3 regions of the Streptomyces sp. NBC_01116 genome follow, and region 2 is predicted to be linked to each of the others. Evidence: riboswitches for the same ligand, from Rfam matches in the RefSeq annotation. Region 2 holds a riboswitch; each other region holds the start of a gene.
What was found. Region 2 has a riboswitch for cyclic di-AMP ahead of OG245_RS33650 (peptidoglycan DD-metalloendopeptidase family protein). Riboswitches for the same ligand answer to the same signal wherever they lie in the genome.

Region 1 (5,120 bases), 2.4 Mb from region 2:
GGCCGGTTCGACGGCCGGTGCCCAGGCGGGCAGGAACTCCAGGCGAGGAAGCCGTCCGTGCTTCCCGAAGGCGTCGACCAAGGCGGCCACGTCGTCCGCCGTGGGTTCCGCGCCCCGGTTGGGGATGGCGTAGTTGGCGTACTTCAGCTCCCAGCCCGGGTTGTGCCGGACGGTGAACGGGCCCACCCGGTAGTGATCCGGGGAGCCCAGCGCGAGTGCCCGGGCGTAGTCCTGGACGGCGTTCGCCATCGACGTCATACGGGAGTTCCTCCGGCGGGGGTCGGGACCGGCCGCAGGTTCCGGTTCTCGGTTGTCGGCCGGTGTCCGTACTACCTGGGGATCCCGCGTGTTGTCCAGGCTTCCTGTCGGGTCCTGGTCCGGGTGAACCGCCAACGGTGAGTTGAGTGCGCTTTCGGCCAAGAGGTGCGGAGGCGAGCTCCTCCGAACAACTGTCCTGCTTCGGGTCCGGTACCACGACCCCGCGGCTGCCGTCGGTGCTGGCCATGTCATGCGCGGCGGCCTGTGTGGCGGTCATCGCCCGTCGGTTGGCCGGGCAGTCGGCCTGACGGCGGGGCTGGCGTTCGGCCTGCTTCCGGCTGTGGCCGTGGCCTTGGCCTTGGCCGACGGCGCCGATGGGCGGCATACGGTGGCACGGTGCTGCTGTGCGCGCTGCTGAACCGGCTCTCCCTGCTGATTCTTGTCGGCGGTGCGGGACGAGGCGAAGCTGTCGGCGCTGCGGGCGTCCTGCACGGTGGTGGCGGATCGGCAGGTTCTCGGACGACGAGTGACGGTGTACGAGCGGCGCTCGTAACGTGTCACATGGGCGTACCGGGCATCTCTGTTCGGAACCGGCACCCGCCCGGCGGACTATGCCACCCGGGTCGCTCCGGCGAAAGGCATCTGATCGACGGGCGCGATGCGGACCGGTGCTCCGGGGCGCGGGGCGTGGATCATCTGGCCGCCGCCGATGTAGAGGCCGACATGGCTGATCCCGGAGTAGAAGAACACCAGGTCGCCGGGGGCCAGTTCGGAGCGGGGGACCCGGGCCCCGGCGTTGATCTGGGTGTAGGTGGTGCGCGGCAGGCTCACGCCCGCCGCCTTCCAGGCCGCCTGGGTCAGGCCCGAGCAGTCGAAGGCGTTCGGGCCCGTCGCGCCCCAGACGTACGGCTTCCCGATCGCGCCGTGCGCGAAGGCGATGGCCCGGGCGGCGCGGGAGCCGGCGGTTGGGGCCTGAGCGCCGCGAACGGCCGAGCGGTCGGCGTGGGCCGGGCCGCCGCCGTGCCGGGCGTCGGCGCCGCGTTCGTACGCGGCGCGCTCGTCGGCGGTCAGGGTGTCCAGCAGCCTGCGGGCGTCGGCCAGCTTGGCGCGGATCGCGGTGCGGTGTTCGCGCAGCTCGGCGCGGCGGGCCGCGAGGCGTTCGGTCTCCCGGTCGGCGCGGGCCTTGACGCGGGTGATCTGGGAGACCTGCCGCCGGATGCCGTGCAGCAGGCCGCTCTGCCGGTCGCCCGCCCGGTCGAGGTAGGAGGCGCGTTGCAGAAAGGCGTCGGGGTCGGAGGAGAGCGCCAGTTGCAGGGCCGGGTCCAGGGTGCCGCTGCGGTACTGCGCGGTGGCCAGTGAACCGAGGGCGTGCCGGGCGGTGTTGAGGCGGGCGGTGCGGCGGGCGGCCTCGTCGGTCAGGGCGTCGACGGTGCGGGTGGCGGTGGCCGCCTTCTCCTTCGCCCCGTTGTACTTCTCGGTGGCGACCTCGGCGTCGTGGTACAGCCGGTCGGCCTTCGCCCTGACCTGCGTGGCGGTGGGGGCCGGTTCGGCGGGGGCCGCGCCCGCTCCGGTGACCGAGCCGGCGGTGGCCGCCCCGGCGAGCGCCAGGGTGGCGGCGGTGCGGGCAGCAGAGCCGGTGAGCGGGCGCTGCTTGGGTTTTCGGTGGGCTGACCTGCGGTGCGCTGCCACGGGGGCGGCATCCTTCCTGCCGGCTGCCCGCCGGGGGATACCGGCGGGTCCGTGAAGGACGCTAATCCTGGTGGCGGGAAAAGAGTCGCCATGACTGCTATTGCCCCGATGTGACCTTTCCGTGGCCTTGGTTGATCACTGATACCTCCGTGCATCGGGGCAATGCGTGACAATGCGGTCAATTCCGGAGGAGGTGCGCAAGGAAGGCTTGCCTCACTGAAAGGTAAAACCTTGGCCATGGTTAGGCTCCGGAGCCATGGACGTACTCATCAATGTCTTCGTCGCCCTGCACATCATCGGCATCGCCTCCCTGCTGGGCGGCTTCCTGACGCAGATGAAGGCCATGGGAGCGGGCACCGCCCGCTTCACCCCCGCCATGCTGCACGGCGCGCTGACCATGCTCGTCACCGGCGTCGCCCTGGTCGGACTCAACCAGGCCGACGACCAGGCCGTGAACAACGTCAAGATCGGCATCAAGCTCGCGCTGCTGGTCGTGATCCTCGCCCTCGTCTACGTCAAGCGGGACGACGAGACGGTGGACAAGGGCGCGTTCGCCGCCGTCGGCGGACTGACGGCCGCCAACATCTTCATCGCCACTGTCTGGACCTGAGACGTTCCGGGGGCGGCCGCCGGGAAGCCGCCCCCCGGACGCGCACTACGCCGGGCGCACGCTTCCGTAGATCGGCATGGAGTAGATCGACTCCTCGCGCACGTTCGCACCCGGCTTCGGTGCGTGGATCATCATCCCGTCGCCCTTGTAGACGCCCACATGGCTGATGTCGTCGTAGAAGAAGACCAGGTCGCCCGGCTTCAGGTCGGACGTGGCGACCCGGGTCCCGACCTCCACCTGGTCCCAGGTCGTCCGGGGCAGGGTCACGCCCGCCTCCCGCCACGCCGCCTGCGTCAGCCCCGAGCAGTCGTAACTGGAGGGGCCCGACGCGCCCCACACGTACGGCTTCCCGATCTGCGCGCGGGCGAAGGCCAGCACCTTCTCCGCCTTGGCGGCATAGCCGCTGCCCGTACCGGAACCGGTGCCGGAGCCGGGGTCCGTGCCCGTACCGGAACCGGAACCCGTGCCCGAGCCGCCGCCGGGCTCCTTCGCGGCCTCCTCGCGGGCCTTCTCCTCGGCCTCGGCCCTCTCCTTCGCCTCGGCGGCCTGCCGGGCGGCCAGCCTGGCCGCCTTCTCCTTCGCCTCGGCCTCCTGCCGGCGCTCCAGCTCCGCCAGCCGCGCCTTCTCCTCGGCGGTCAGCCTCGACAGCAGGCCCCGGGCCTCGGTGAGCTTGGTCTGCACGTCCTTCTTGCTGGAGGCGAGCGTGGCCTGCGTCTCGGTGAGGGTCTCCAGGCTCTTCACCGCCTCCGCGCGCTTCTTCGCCGCCGAGGCCTGCTGCGTACGGAAATCGGAGACGGCCTTCTGCTGCCGCTCCGTCGCCCGGTCCATCAGCCGGCTCTGGTCGAAGTACCCCTGCGGGTCGTCCGCCAGGAAGAACGTCGCCGTGGGCGCGATGCCGCCGCTGCGGTACTGGGCCGCCGCGTAGGAGCCCAGCGCCCTGCGTGCCTCGTTGATCTTCTCGGTCCGCTTCGCCACGTCGGAGAGCAGCGTGTCGACCTTCGTCCGCTGGGACGCGGAGGCGGCCTTGGCCCGGTTGTACTCCTGGGTCGCGGTGCCCGCCTGCCGGTACAGGGCGTCGACCTTCTGCTGGACTTCCTCGATGGCGGGCTTCGGCTCCGCGGGCGCGGCCGTGGCGCTCTGCGTGGAGAGCAGCGTCACGGAGGCCAGCGCGGCCGTCGTCAGACCGACGGCGGGGGTGGTGGTGCGCACCTTCGTGCGCGGCTTGCGATGCGATGCCAAGACCGGCATCTCCTTCCGTGGACCGCCTACCGGGTTAGCTGTCGGGTTCGGACGGAACGGAAGGCTGTCCTACGGTCCGGATGCGAGGGCACGGACCGATTCACCCCGGTGCTGCGTGTGGGTCCCCGGTTCCGGACTGCCCGGGTGGCAGGACGGATTCGGCGGAGGCGCCCGTCGGGCGTGGTTCGCCCCAGGGAGGTACGGGTCACCTGACCGAGCACGCTAGCCAACCGGCCCCGCCGCTGGGAAGGACGATGAGCGATATGCCCGATACATTTTCGTGACCTTTCCGGATCGGGGCTCCGGCACCCCCTCCGACCGGGCGATCCTTCACGGAACGTCGACGTCCGGTCCCCGTGCGTACGGGTGACGGTGGGGTGCGGGCGGCCCCTTCCCGCCTTCGGCGGAGAGTTGTCAGTCCGGCCGCCTAGACTCGGGAGGCGATGAGCAGCCTCTTTGACGACAGTTTCCTGACCGGCCTCCAGCCCGCGGAGGACGGCCCCCCGCCGCCTCCCGAGGACCACGCGCCCGAAGCGGTGCCGGAGGACCTCTTCGAGGGCGTCTACGACGCGCCCCCGCCGCCCCGGGACGGGTATTACCGGGACGGCCACCCGCGCCCGGCGATCGACTCCGCCGCGCTGCTCGACGGGCTGAACACCGAGCAGCGCGCCGCCGTCGTGCACGCCGGTTCCCCGCTGCTCATCGTCGCCGGGGCAGGCTCCGGCAAGACCCGGGTCCTCACCCACCGCATCGCCCATCTGCTGGCCGAGCGCGGGACGCACCCCGGGCAGATCCTCGCGATCACCTTCACCAACAAGGCCGCGGGCGAGATGAAGGAGCGCGTCGAGCAGCTCGTCGGCCCCCGCGCCAACGCCATGTGGGTCATGACCTTCCACAGTGCGTGCGTCCGCATCCTGCGCCGCGAGTCGAAGAAGCTCGGCTTCACCTCGTCGTTCTCGATCTACGACGCCGCCGACTCCAAGCGCCTGATGGCCCTGGTCTGCCGCGACCTCGACCTGGACCCGAAGCAGTTCCCGCCGAAGTCCTTCACCGCCAAGGTCTCCAACCTCAAGAACGAGCTCATCGACGAGGAGACCTTCGCCGGGCAGGCGACGGACGGTTTCGAGAAGACCCTGGCCCAGGCGTACGCGCTCTACCAGGCCCGCCTGCGCGAGGCCAACGCCCTGGACTTCGACGACATCATCATGACGACGGTCCACCTGCTCCAGGCCTTCCCGGACGTCGCCGAGCACTACCGCCGCCGCTTCCGGCACGTCCTCGTCGACGAGTACCAGGACACCAACCACGCCCAGTACACGCTGGT
Region 2 (5,120 bases):
CGGGGTGCGGGCCGCGATGGCCGCGTACGAGCGGAAGTGACGGGGCCGTGGACCTGACGATTCTCTACCGGGGCCCGCTCGCCTCCTGCGACTACGACTGTCCGTACTGCCCGTTCGCCAAGCGGCGGGACAGCCGCGCGCAGCTCACGGCGGACCGGGAGGCGCTGGAGCGGTTCACCGGCTGGGCCGCGGAGCAGACCGGCGACCGGCTGTCCGTGCTGTTCACCCCGTGGGGCGAGGGCCTGGTGCGCTCCTGGTACCGACGGGCACTGACCGGTCTTTCGCGGCTGCCGCACATCGGCCGGGTGGCGATCCAGACGAACCTGAGCTGCCGCACCGACTGGCTGGCCGACGCCGATCCGGAGCGGATCGCGCTCTGGTGCACGTACCACCCGGGGCAGACACCGTACGAGCGGTTCCTGGGCAGGTGCCGGGAGCTGTCCGCGAGGGGAGTCCGCTACAGCGTCGGCGTGGTGGGCTTCGACGCCCATCTGGAGGAGGCGCGGCGCCTGCGGGCGGCGCTGCCGCAGGAGGTCTATCTCTGGGTGAACGCCGCCGAGGGGCACACCTACACCGACGAGGAGGCGGCGCGGTGGACGGAGCTGGATCCGCTGTTCCCCTACAGCCGTGATCCGCACCGTTCGGCGGGGCTGCCCTGCCGGACGGGCGAGTCGGTGATCTCGGTGGACGGTGACGGCACAGTGCGCCGCTGTCACTTCGTCAAGGCGGAGCTGGGGAATCTCTACGACGGCAGTTACCGCGGGGCGCTCGGCCCGCGGGCCTGTCCGCTCGCCGTGTGCGACTGCCACATCGGCTATGTGCATCTGGAGTCGCTGCCGCTGTACGACGTGTTCGCGGGCGGTGTCCTGGAGCGGATACCGGCGGGACGTCTCCCGGGCGGAGGCACGCCGCCGGACGGACTCGTGGTGCCGAGCCCGTCCCGGCGTGCGCTTCCCCTGCTGGAGCCCTGACCGTCCCGCCGGCTACAGCGGCAGAAGATCCGGGCGCTTCGCCGCGACATGGTCGCCGGAGGACTCTCCGCGCAGCCGTCGGCCGATCCAGGGCACGAGGTACTCGCGGGCCCACTGGATGTTGTCGCGGCGGGCGTCGAAGGGCCTGCGCTGGGCCTGCGGGGGCCAGGGCTGGTCGGGATCGGCGGGCACGTCGTGGCCGAGGACCTGGGCGGCGCGCAGCGCGACGCGGGTGTGGCCCTCGGGCGACAGGTGCAGCCGGTCGTTGTCCCACGCTCGCCGGTCCTGCACGGAACGCAGCGACCACAGGTCCAGCACGGGGCAGTGGTAGCGGTCGGCGATGGCCCGCAGATGGACGTTGTACGTGGCGATCTTGCCGCGCATGTGGCGCAGCACCGGAACGCCCCGGGTGTCGAAGCCGGTGGTGACCATGACCGTGCCGACGGCGTTGCTCAGGTCGGCGACCGCCCGCTCGAAGCGCTCGGCGAGGTCGTCGGGGTCGGTGCCGGGCCGGATGATGTCGTTGCCGCCCGCGCAGAAGCTGACCAGGTCGGGGGCCAGTTCCTTGGCGCGCGGGATCTGCTCCTCGACGATCTGGTCGAGGAGACGTCCTCGTACGGCGAGATTGGCGTAGCGGAAGCCCCCGTGCGGGGAGTCCCCGGGGCCGGCCACCGCGTCGGGGGCCAGGAGCCGGTCGGCGAGGAGCACCGCGAAGCGGTCCGCCCAGCCGAGATACGTCCCGTCGGGGCCGGGGTCGCCGACTCCCTCGGTGAAACTGTCGCCAATCGCCGCGTACGACCCGATGGTGTGCTGCTGGTTTTTTCTCGAATCGTCTGCCACAAGCACTTATCCTGCATCGCGCGATGTGACCTACGCGACCGTAATACGGGGTTGACGGGTGGTGAGATAGACCACCCGGTCAGTTTTTGGTAAAGCCGGAATAAGTGGAGGGGCGGTGCGCCGCCGCGCACCGCCCCTCGATCACTTCTCGCCGTGTCCGGTCAGACGGAGACGCCGTGCTGACGCAGGTACGCGATCGGGTCGACGTCCGAGCCGTAGCCCGGGCCGGTGCGCACCTCGAAGTGCAGGTGCGGGCCGGTGGAGTTGCCGGTGGAGCCGGAGAGGCCGATCTGCTGGCCGCCGGTGACGGTCTGGCCGACGGAGACGTTGAGCGAGGACTGGTGGGCGTACTGGGAGTACATGCCGTCCTCGTGCTGGATGACGACCTCGTTGCCGTAGGAGCCGCTGTTGCCGGCCGAGACCACGGTGCCCGGGCCGATGGCGAGTACGGGGGTGCCGGAGGCGGCCTGGAAGTCCGAGCCGGTGTGGTAGCCGCTGGACCAGCTGGCGCCGGAAGCCCGGTACTGGGTGGTGACGTTGGCGCTGGCCAGCGGGGCGGACCAGCCGGAGCCGGTGGCCTCGGAGGAGCCGGTCCGCGCCGAGCCGCCGGAGCCCTCGGAGTCGTCGGCGGAGACGGTGTCCGCCTTCGGGGCCTCCTTCGGCGCGGCCTTCGGCGCCGGTTCGGCCTTCTTCGGCGCGGCCTTCGGCGCGGCGGACTTCTCGGCCGGGGCGGAGCCCTTGGCGCCGAGGGTCAGCTTCATGCCCGGGTGGATCAGGCCGGGGTTCTCGCCGACGGTGGAGCGGTTGTCCTGGTACAGCTTCTCCCACCCGCCCTTGAGCTGGTGCTCGGCCGCGATCTTCGCCAGGTAGTCGCCGGCGACGACGGCGTACGTCTTCGGGTCCGCCTTCGACGCGGCGGGGGCGGCGGCCGGGGCCGTGTGGGCGGCGGCGACCGAGGCGGCGGGCTTCGCGGCCGGAGCCGCCTGGTCCGCGGCGCTCGCCACGGTGGCGCCGATGAGCGGCAGGACGAGTGCGGCGCCGCCGGTCCCTGCGACGAGGACGCCGCGGGAGATCGGGCCGGACTTCGAACGACGGTGCTTACCCTTTGCGGGCATGGGGCTGGTCCTCTCCGGCGCCTGCGAGGTGAGCTGTCGGGTTCGGGCTGGAGATGCCCGGTCGCGTTGCGGCGACTTCACCCCGAGCCGGTCCGGATCGCTCCGGATCGGCGGCTTACCTGGTTCCCCCGCTCCTGCCACGCGTTGGTGGGTGGGTGCGAATTCCGGGCGGCGGCAGGATTAGGCGGTCCGTCCGGATTGCGGCGACCGTAAACGAGTCAGGACGAGCGGAACAAGCCATCGGTTGCCCACCGGAATCGTCGATTCAATATCGTTCCGGAATTCCCGTCACACTCCGTGGATTACGGATCTTGGATTTCCGTGCGGGCAACGGGAATGCCCCGGGGCGCGCTCGCCACGGACCGTCACGGATATGATCCCGCTCACCTCGGGAATACCATCTCCCCCATTAGCGGGGCATGTTCTGCGAAATGCACCAATACGGACATCGGGCCGGCTTCCCTCCTGACGCCGGGTCAGCGAGGCCGTCCCGACACCGCGCGCCGGGGCGCACGACCGTGATGATTTTCCGTCGAATCGATGTCGTATCGTCACGGGAGCGCCCTCGCCGGCGAGCCGCGCCGACGCCAGAGATCCCAGGAGCCACCGTGACGCAGCAGGTGCCGCAGGTCCCGCCGACAGAGACCGTGCTGACCGGAGTCCGCAACTTCCGCGACGTGGGCGGGCTCCCCACCGCGGACGGTCGGCGCACCGCCTTCGGACGGCTCTACCGGAGCGGCCACCTGGCCCACGCCACCGCCGAGGACGCGGCCTTCCTCGGCGGGCTCGGACTGCACACGGTCTTCGACTTCCGCCACTCCGCCGACCACCGGCTCGACGGGTACGACATCGAGCTGCCCGGTGTCCGCAATGTCAGCATTCCACTCTCGGACCCGGCCGACGGCACCGAGTTCTGGCGGCTGGTGAGCGACGGAAGAATCGAGCAGCTGCGCTCGGTCCTGGCGGACGGCAAGGGCGCCGACCGCATGATCCGGATGTACCGCGCGACGATCGAGGAGCGCACCGCCGAGCACAGCCGGGTGCTGCACTCCCTGGCCGAGGACAGCGTCCCCGCCCTGATGCACTGCGCGGCGGGCAAGGACCGGGCCGGTCTCTCGATCGCGGTCGCCCTGCTGGCGGTCGGCGTCGAGCCGGAGGCGATCGAGGAGGACTACCTCAAGTCCAACGACCTCCACCGCCGCTACGACGTGAAGCGCTCCGAGGAGTCCGGCTCCGGGATGTCGCCCGAGGTGATGGAGCTGCTGGACCCGCTCTTCGGGGCGCGGCCCGCCTACCTCGCGGCGGCCTTCACGACCATCGAGGAGAACTGGGGCACGACGGACCGCTACCTGGCGGAGGGGCTGAAGGTCTCCCCCGGGACCCGGGAGCGGCTGCGCGAGCGCCTGCTCGACCAGGGCTGACCCGGACGGGCAATCCGTCCGGGGCGGAGGGTCGTCCCGCCGTCACTTGCTCCCGGCCACCACGAAGAGCAGGTAGAGGAAGCCCGCGATGACGTGGCCCGCCACCAGGTAGGCGAAGAGCCGGATGATCACACCGCGCGGCATCCGCTTCTCCTGCGGGTCCTCGTTCGGGCGGCGGCCGGGACCGAGCGGGTCGTAGTGTTCGGAATCGGACATGACGGTCCTCTCTGTCGGCCTCGCGGCCGGTGGAGCGAAGGGTGGAGCCGGCCGGGACGGCCGGTTCAGCGCGCGTGGAGGGCGTTGCCGAGGCACAGCTCGGCGGCGGGGCTCTGCAGCAGGGAGTGGACGAAGAGCAGCTCCGCACCGCAGCGGTCGACGGCCGCGATCCGGTGCGGGGTGAGCGAGTCGAAGTGGGCGCTGTCGCCGGGTTCGAGGTCGTGGACGGTGTCGCCGAGCCCGATCCGCAGCCGCCCCTCCAGGACGTACAGCCACTCCTCACCGGGATGCACCCGGACCAGGTCGCCCTGGGCGCCGTACGGAACGCGCACCCGCAGCGCCTGCATCGCGCGGCCGGACCCACCGGCCTGCCGGTACATCCAGCCGTCGGCCTCCGCCCCCTCGAAGCCGCCGCCGCGGACGATCGCGTCCCGTTCGGGCGGTTGCTCGCCGAGCAGCTCGGAGACCGTCGTACCGTAGATACGGGCGAGCCCCAGCAGCATCGGCAGCGAGGGCTGCCTGCGGCCGGTCTCCAGCCGGGAGAGATGGGCCGGGGA
Region 3 (5,120 bases), 440 kb from region 2:
TCCACGTACGAGCAGGAGGAGTCGGTGCGCCATCTGATCGGCATGGGGCACCCGATGGACTACGAACCGCTGATGCTGGCGGAGAGCGTTCCGACGATGGTGTGGGGCGGTCAGATACGGCTCATGGCGCGGGCGCTGGACGTCGAACTGGACGAGATCCGCGAGACCTTGGACCGTCGGGCGCTGGAGTCGACGGTCGGCACCCGCACGATGGGCGAGTTCGCGGCGGGCACACAGGGGGCGGTGCGCTTCGAGGTGCAGGGCATCGTGGACGGCGTGCCGCGCATCGTCATCGAGCACATCACCCGGATCCATCCCTCGTGCGCCCCGGACTGGCCTTCCCCGCCCGACGGGGTGGGCGCGCACCGGGTGGTGATCGAGGGCCGTCCCCGTATCGAAGTGACGGTCGAGGCCTCCGACGAGGACGAGAACCGGTCGGCGGGCGGGAACGCCACCGCGGTCGGACGCCTCGTCTCCGCCATCGACTGGCTGGTGGACGCGGAGCCGGGCCTGTACGACGCACTGGACGTTCCGCTGCGGCCTGCGGTAGGCAGGCTGGGAAGGAGACCGGCATGATCATCGATATCCCGGAGGGCCAGGAGCCCATCGGTTACGTGTGGGGGGAGATGGTCCCCGGCATCGGGATGGCCGCCGCCACGTTCTCGATGTCCGTGTACGAGCACACGACGCTGGGGCTGCGGGAGTTCGAGGCGGCCAGGCTGCGCGTCGCGCAGATCAACGGGTGCCTGTTCTGCCTGGACTGGCGGACCGAGCGGGACGGGGCGAAGGTCGAGGAGGAGTTCGGCGCGGCGGTGACCGCGTGGCGTACGACCGACGCCTTCGACGAGCGGACCCGGCTGGCGGCGGAGTACGCCGAGCGGTACACGCTCGACCACCACGGCCTGGACGACGCCTTCTGGAAGCGGATGACCGCGCACTACAGCCAGACGGAGATCGTGGAGCTGACGATGAGCGTCGGCTCGTGGCTGGCGTTCGGACGGCTCAACCACGTGCTGGGGATCGACGCGGTGTGCGTCCTGCCCGGTCACGGGTGAGAGGCGGTCGCCTCCTGACGGAGTCCGGGGCCGCCGGGTTGGCACTCCCGGCCCCGGACTCTCCGTGGCTCCCCGTGTCCTCCGGGGCGCCTACAGGTCGGTGGCGATGATCCGTTCGATGTTGCGCTCGGCGAGCGCGGTGATGGTGACGAACGGGTTCACGCTGGTGTTGCCGGGGATCAGTGCGCCGTCGATGACGTACAGACCCGTGTAGCCGTGCAGCCGGCCGTAGTTGTCGGTGGCCCTGTCCAGGACCGCGCCGCCCAGCGGGTGGTAGGTGAGGTGGTCGCCCCAGATCTTGTGGACCCCGAAGAGGTCCGTGCGGTAGATCGTCCCCTCCTTCCGGTTGATCTTGTCGAAGATGGTCTTCGCGGCGTCGATGGACGGCTGCTTCCACGCCGTCTGCCAGTCCAGCTCAACCTTCCCCGCCGCGGCGTTCCAGGTGAACCGGGCCCGGTTCGGGTTCTTGGTGATGGAGAGGTAGAACGAGGCCCACGTCTCGATCCCGGTGGGCAGCGGGGCGACCTCGGCGAACGCCCCGCCGGCGTCCCAGTTGTCGATGCCGCCGGTGGGGATGGACGACTGCACCTGCCCCGTGGGGTCCCAGAGGTGGTTGGCGCGGCCGCACATGACGTTGCCGTTGTCGCCCCAGCCCCGGCCGACCTCGTTGTTGAGGAGGGGCAGCGCGCCGGTGGCCTTGAGGCCGACGAGCAGCTTGCTGGTGCCGACGCTGCCCGCGGCGAAGAACACCTTGTCCGCCGTGACGGTCTTGGTGGCGGCCGTCCGGCCGGTGGTGTCCAGCTGGTCGATGAGCACCGTGTAGCCGCCGCCCGGGGCCGGGGTGACCGTGGTGACCTTGTGGAGCGGGGAGATGGTGACCCGGCCGGTGGCCCTGATCCGGTCGATGTAGGTCTTCTGGAGCGATTTCTTGCCGTAGTTGTTGCCGTAGAGGATCTCGGCGTCCAGGGCCGACTTCGGAACGGTCCCGGCCGCCTCCTGCTTCATGTAGTCCCAGTCGTAGACGGCGGGGACGAAGAGGAACGGGAAGCCGGAGCGCTGGGCGTGTTTCCGGCCGACACGGGCGTACTGGTAGCAGTCGACGCTGTCGAACCAGGCGGGGTCGATGGTGGTGACGCCGAGTCCGCTGTTGGCGCGCGGGTAGTAGGTGCTGTACATCTCCTGGGCGTTCACCGTGGGGAGGATCGCGCCGAAGTTCTCCCGGCGCGGGGTGACGGCCATACCACCGTTGACCAGGGACCCGCCGCCCACGCCGCGGCCCTGGTAGACGGTGATGCCGCCGAACTCCTCGGCGTCCAGGATGCCGGTGTAGCGGTTGACGTTCTTGTCGATGGGAAAGCCGAGGAAGTTGCTCAGCGGCTGTTTGGTCCGGGTCCGGAGCCAGAAGGAGCGGTCGTCCGGCCTGGTGGTGTTGGCGAAGATCTTGCCGTCGGCGCCCGGTGCGTCCCAGGCCATGCCCATCTCGACCATATGGACGTCGACGCCGGCCTGGGCGAGCCGGAGGGCGGCCACGGAGCCGCCGTAGCCGGTGCCGACGACCAGCACCGGCACCCGGGCCCCGGAGCCGATCGGCGCTGCTGCCGCCCGGACGCCCGCCCACGCCGGTGCGGTGTGCCCGGCGATCGCCGCAGCACCCAGAAGAGAACCTGTTCCAGTGATGAATCTTCGACGCGAGACACCCTCGGTCCCGCTATTCGACTTGCTAGCGTCCCTCATGTGACACCCCTCACTCTCGACAGAGTGGAACAGGTTCTACTGTCGATCGCGTGGTAAGTCACTAGAAACCCGGGGGTAACTTGCCGGCGCCGCCCGGCACACCCGAGGGGCCCCGGACCATCAGGTCCGGGGCCCCTCGGGCTCGGTCGCGAAGGATCAGTAGGCGCCGAAGACGTTGTCGATCGAGCCGTACCGGTCCGCGGCGTAGTTGCACGCGGCCGTGATGTTGGCGACCGGGTCGTAGCTGTCGGTCGAGGTGCCGGGCACGTGGTAGGCCTGGAAGGTCGGGTCGATGACCTGGAGCAGCCCCTTGGACGGGGTGCCCTTGACCGCGTTGGAGTCCCAGTTGTTGATCGCGGCCGGGTTGCCCGAGGACTCACGCATGATGTTGCGGTGGATGCCCTCGTAGGTGCCGGGGATGCCCTGCTCGGCCATGACCGCCAGCGACTCCTTGATCCAGCCGTCGAGGTCGTTCGTGTACGTGACGGCCTTTTCGGCGGCCGGAGCGGCCTTCGCCACGGGGGCGGCGTTGATGCGCTCCGAACGGTCGGCACGGTCCGCCTCTCCGCCGCGGGCGGCGGACGGGGAAGCCTTGGCGGCCTTGCCCGCCTTGTCCTCGGAAGGAGCCTCGGCCTTGGTTCCGAGGGTCAGCTCGATACCGGGGTGAATAAGATCGGGATTCTCTCCGATGATCTTCCGGTTGCCTTCGTACAGCTTCTCCCAGCCGCCGCTGACGGAATACTCGCGGGCGATCTTGGAAAGCGTTTCGCCGGCCGCCACGGAATGCTGGGCGGGCGCGGCCTTCTTGGCGGAATTCGCCTGGGCCGCCGAGGCGGGCGCCACGGCCTGCTGCGGCGCGGCGACGGGGGTGGGAGCCGCGAAGGCGCTGGTGGTGCCGATCACCGGGAGGGCGAGAACGGCTCCACCGGCGGTCACCGCGACGAGGCCGCGGCGCAGCGAGATGGACGGGGAACGACGGTGCTTACCCTGTGCGGGCATGGGGGATTTCCTCTCCGGCGCCTGCGAGGTGAGCTGTCGGGTTCAGACGGGAGATGTCTGGCCGCACGCTCGTGCGACTTCACCCCAAGCCGTTCCGGTTACGGATCGGCGACTTACCTGGGTCCCCCGCTCCTGCCGTACGTGAGTGGGTTTCGGATTCCCGGACGGCGGCAGGATTCGGCGTTCCATCCGGATTGACGGTGACCGTAGGCGAGAAAGGCCGAACAGAACAAGCCCCGCATTCCGGATTCCCCTTTCCATGCAAGATCGAAAGGCGTAATTACCGGGTCGGGCCACCCCGTCACGCCGTCAACTTTGTTCGCACAGAAGGGAACCGATGCTTCCGCTTCCGCGTCCGCGCTCCCGGACGTGACGCTCACCACTCGCTCGCGGTGATGGCGAAAACAAGCTCAAGCAAATGCCCCAGGGTTCACGATAAGCCCTACATCGAGCAGAATTCCCAAAAGAACCAAATCGCCCATACCGTCACACGAAAAAGGGCCAATCGGACACTCTAGGCAGGGGCGACCGAAGGGCCCGCGGGGCGATCGCTTACGGTGTGCGGTGGAGACTAGTAAGCCAACCCTTACCTCCGACGTACGCTGTACCTGCCCGCGTTCGCCCGCCCCGAAGGATCACCACGCCATGACACGCCCCGTCCGCGTCGCCATTGTCGGAGCCGGCCCCGCCGGTATCTACGCTGCGGACGCGCTGCTCAAATCCGAGGTCTGCCAGGACCCGGGGGTCTCCATCGACCTCTTCGAGCGCATGCCCGCGCCCTTCGGTCTGATCCGCTACGGCGTGGCCCCCGACCACCCGCGGATCAAGGGCATCGTCAAGGCCCTGCACCAGGTGCTGGACAAGCCGCAGATCCGTCTCTTCGGAAACGTCAGCTACCCGCACGACATCGGCCTGGACGACCTGCGGTCGTTCTACGACGCGGTGATCTTCTCCACCGGCGCCGAGGCCGACCGGGCGCTCGACGTGCCCGGCATCCAGCTGGAGGGCTCCTACGGCGCGGCCGAGTTCGTCTCCTGGTACGACGGGCACCCCGAGGTCCCGCGCACCTGGCCGCTCACCGCGGAGAAGGTCGCCGTGCTCGGCGTCGGCAACGTCGCCCTGGACGTGGCACGCGTCCTGGCCAAGACGGCGGACGAGCTGCTGCCCACCGAGATCCCGGACAACGTCTACCAGGGCCTCAAGGAGAACAAGGCGCTGGAGGTGCACGTGTTCGGGCGGCGTGGCCCCGCACAGGCCAAGTTCAGCCCGATGGAGCTGCGGGAGCTGGACCACTCCCCCAACATCGAGGTCATCGTCAATCCCGAGGACATC

Region 1: it holds a riboswitch for cyclic di-AMP, as region 2 does, so the genes downstream of both, OG245_RS23530 (NlpC/P60 family protein) here and OG245_RS33650 (peptidoglycan DD-metalloendopeptidase family protein) in region 2, are expected to answer to the same signal.
Region 3: it holds a riboswitch for cyclic di-AMP, as region 2 does, so the genes downstream of both, OG245_RS35525 (transglycosylase SLT domain-containing protein) here and OG245_RS33650 (peptidoglycan DD-metalloendopeptidase family protein) in region 2, are expected to answer to the same signal.

The regions. Positions count from the first base shown of each region.
Region 1 covers NZ_CP108644.1:5,317,414-5,322,533, forward strand. Annotated here, with positions in the region: gene OG245_RS23515 (GNAT family N-acetyltransferase) at 1-258, opposite strand, end outside; gene OG245_RS23520 (NlpC/P60 family protein) at 868-1,947, opposite strand; gene OG245_RS23525 (hypothetical protein) at 2,204-2,557, shown strand; gene OG245_RS23530 (NlpC/P60 family protein) at 2,603-3,805, opposite strand; cyclic di-AMP (ydaO/yuaA leader) riboswitch at 3,804-3,970, opposite strand; gene pcrA (DNA helicase PcrA) at 4,240-5,120, shown strand, end outside.
Region 2 covers NZ_CP108644.1:7,669,115-7,674,234, reverse strand. Annotated here, with positions in the region: gene OG245_RS33665 (STM4012 family radical SAM protein) at 1-40, shown strand, start outside; gene OG245_RS33660 (STM4011 family radical SAM protein) at 48-971, shown strand; gene OG245_RS33655 (SGNH/GDSL hydrolase family protein) at 984-1,811, opposite strand; gene OG245_RS33650 (peptidoglycan DD-metalloendopeptidase family protein) at 1,973-2,926, opposite strand; cyclic di-AMP (ydaO/yuaA leader) riboswitch at 2,932-3,090, opposite strand; gene OG245_RS33645 (tyrosine-protein phosphatase) at 3,535-4,347, shown strand; gene OG245_RS33640 (DUF6126 family protein) at 4,390-4,563, opposite strand; gene OG245_RS33635 (helix-turn-helix domain-containing protein) at 4,629-5,120, opposite strand, start outside.
Region 3 covers NZ_CP108644.1:8,109,331-8,114,450, reverse strand. Annotated here, with positions in the region: gene OG245_RS35540 (dihydrodipicolinate reductase) at 1-576, shown strand, start outside; gene OG245_RS35535 (carboxymuconolactone decarboxylase family protein) at 573-1,055, shown strand; gene OG245_RS35530 (GMC oxidoreductase) at 1,146-2,789, opposite strand; gene OG245_RS35525 (transglycosylase SLT domain-containing protein) at 2,946-3,788, opposite strand; cyclic di-AMP (ydaO/yuaA leader) riboswitch at 3,794-3,981, opposite strand; gene OG245_RS35520 (FAD-dependent oxidoreductase) at 4,434-5,120, shown strand, end outside.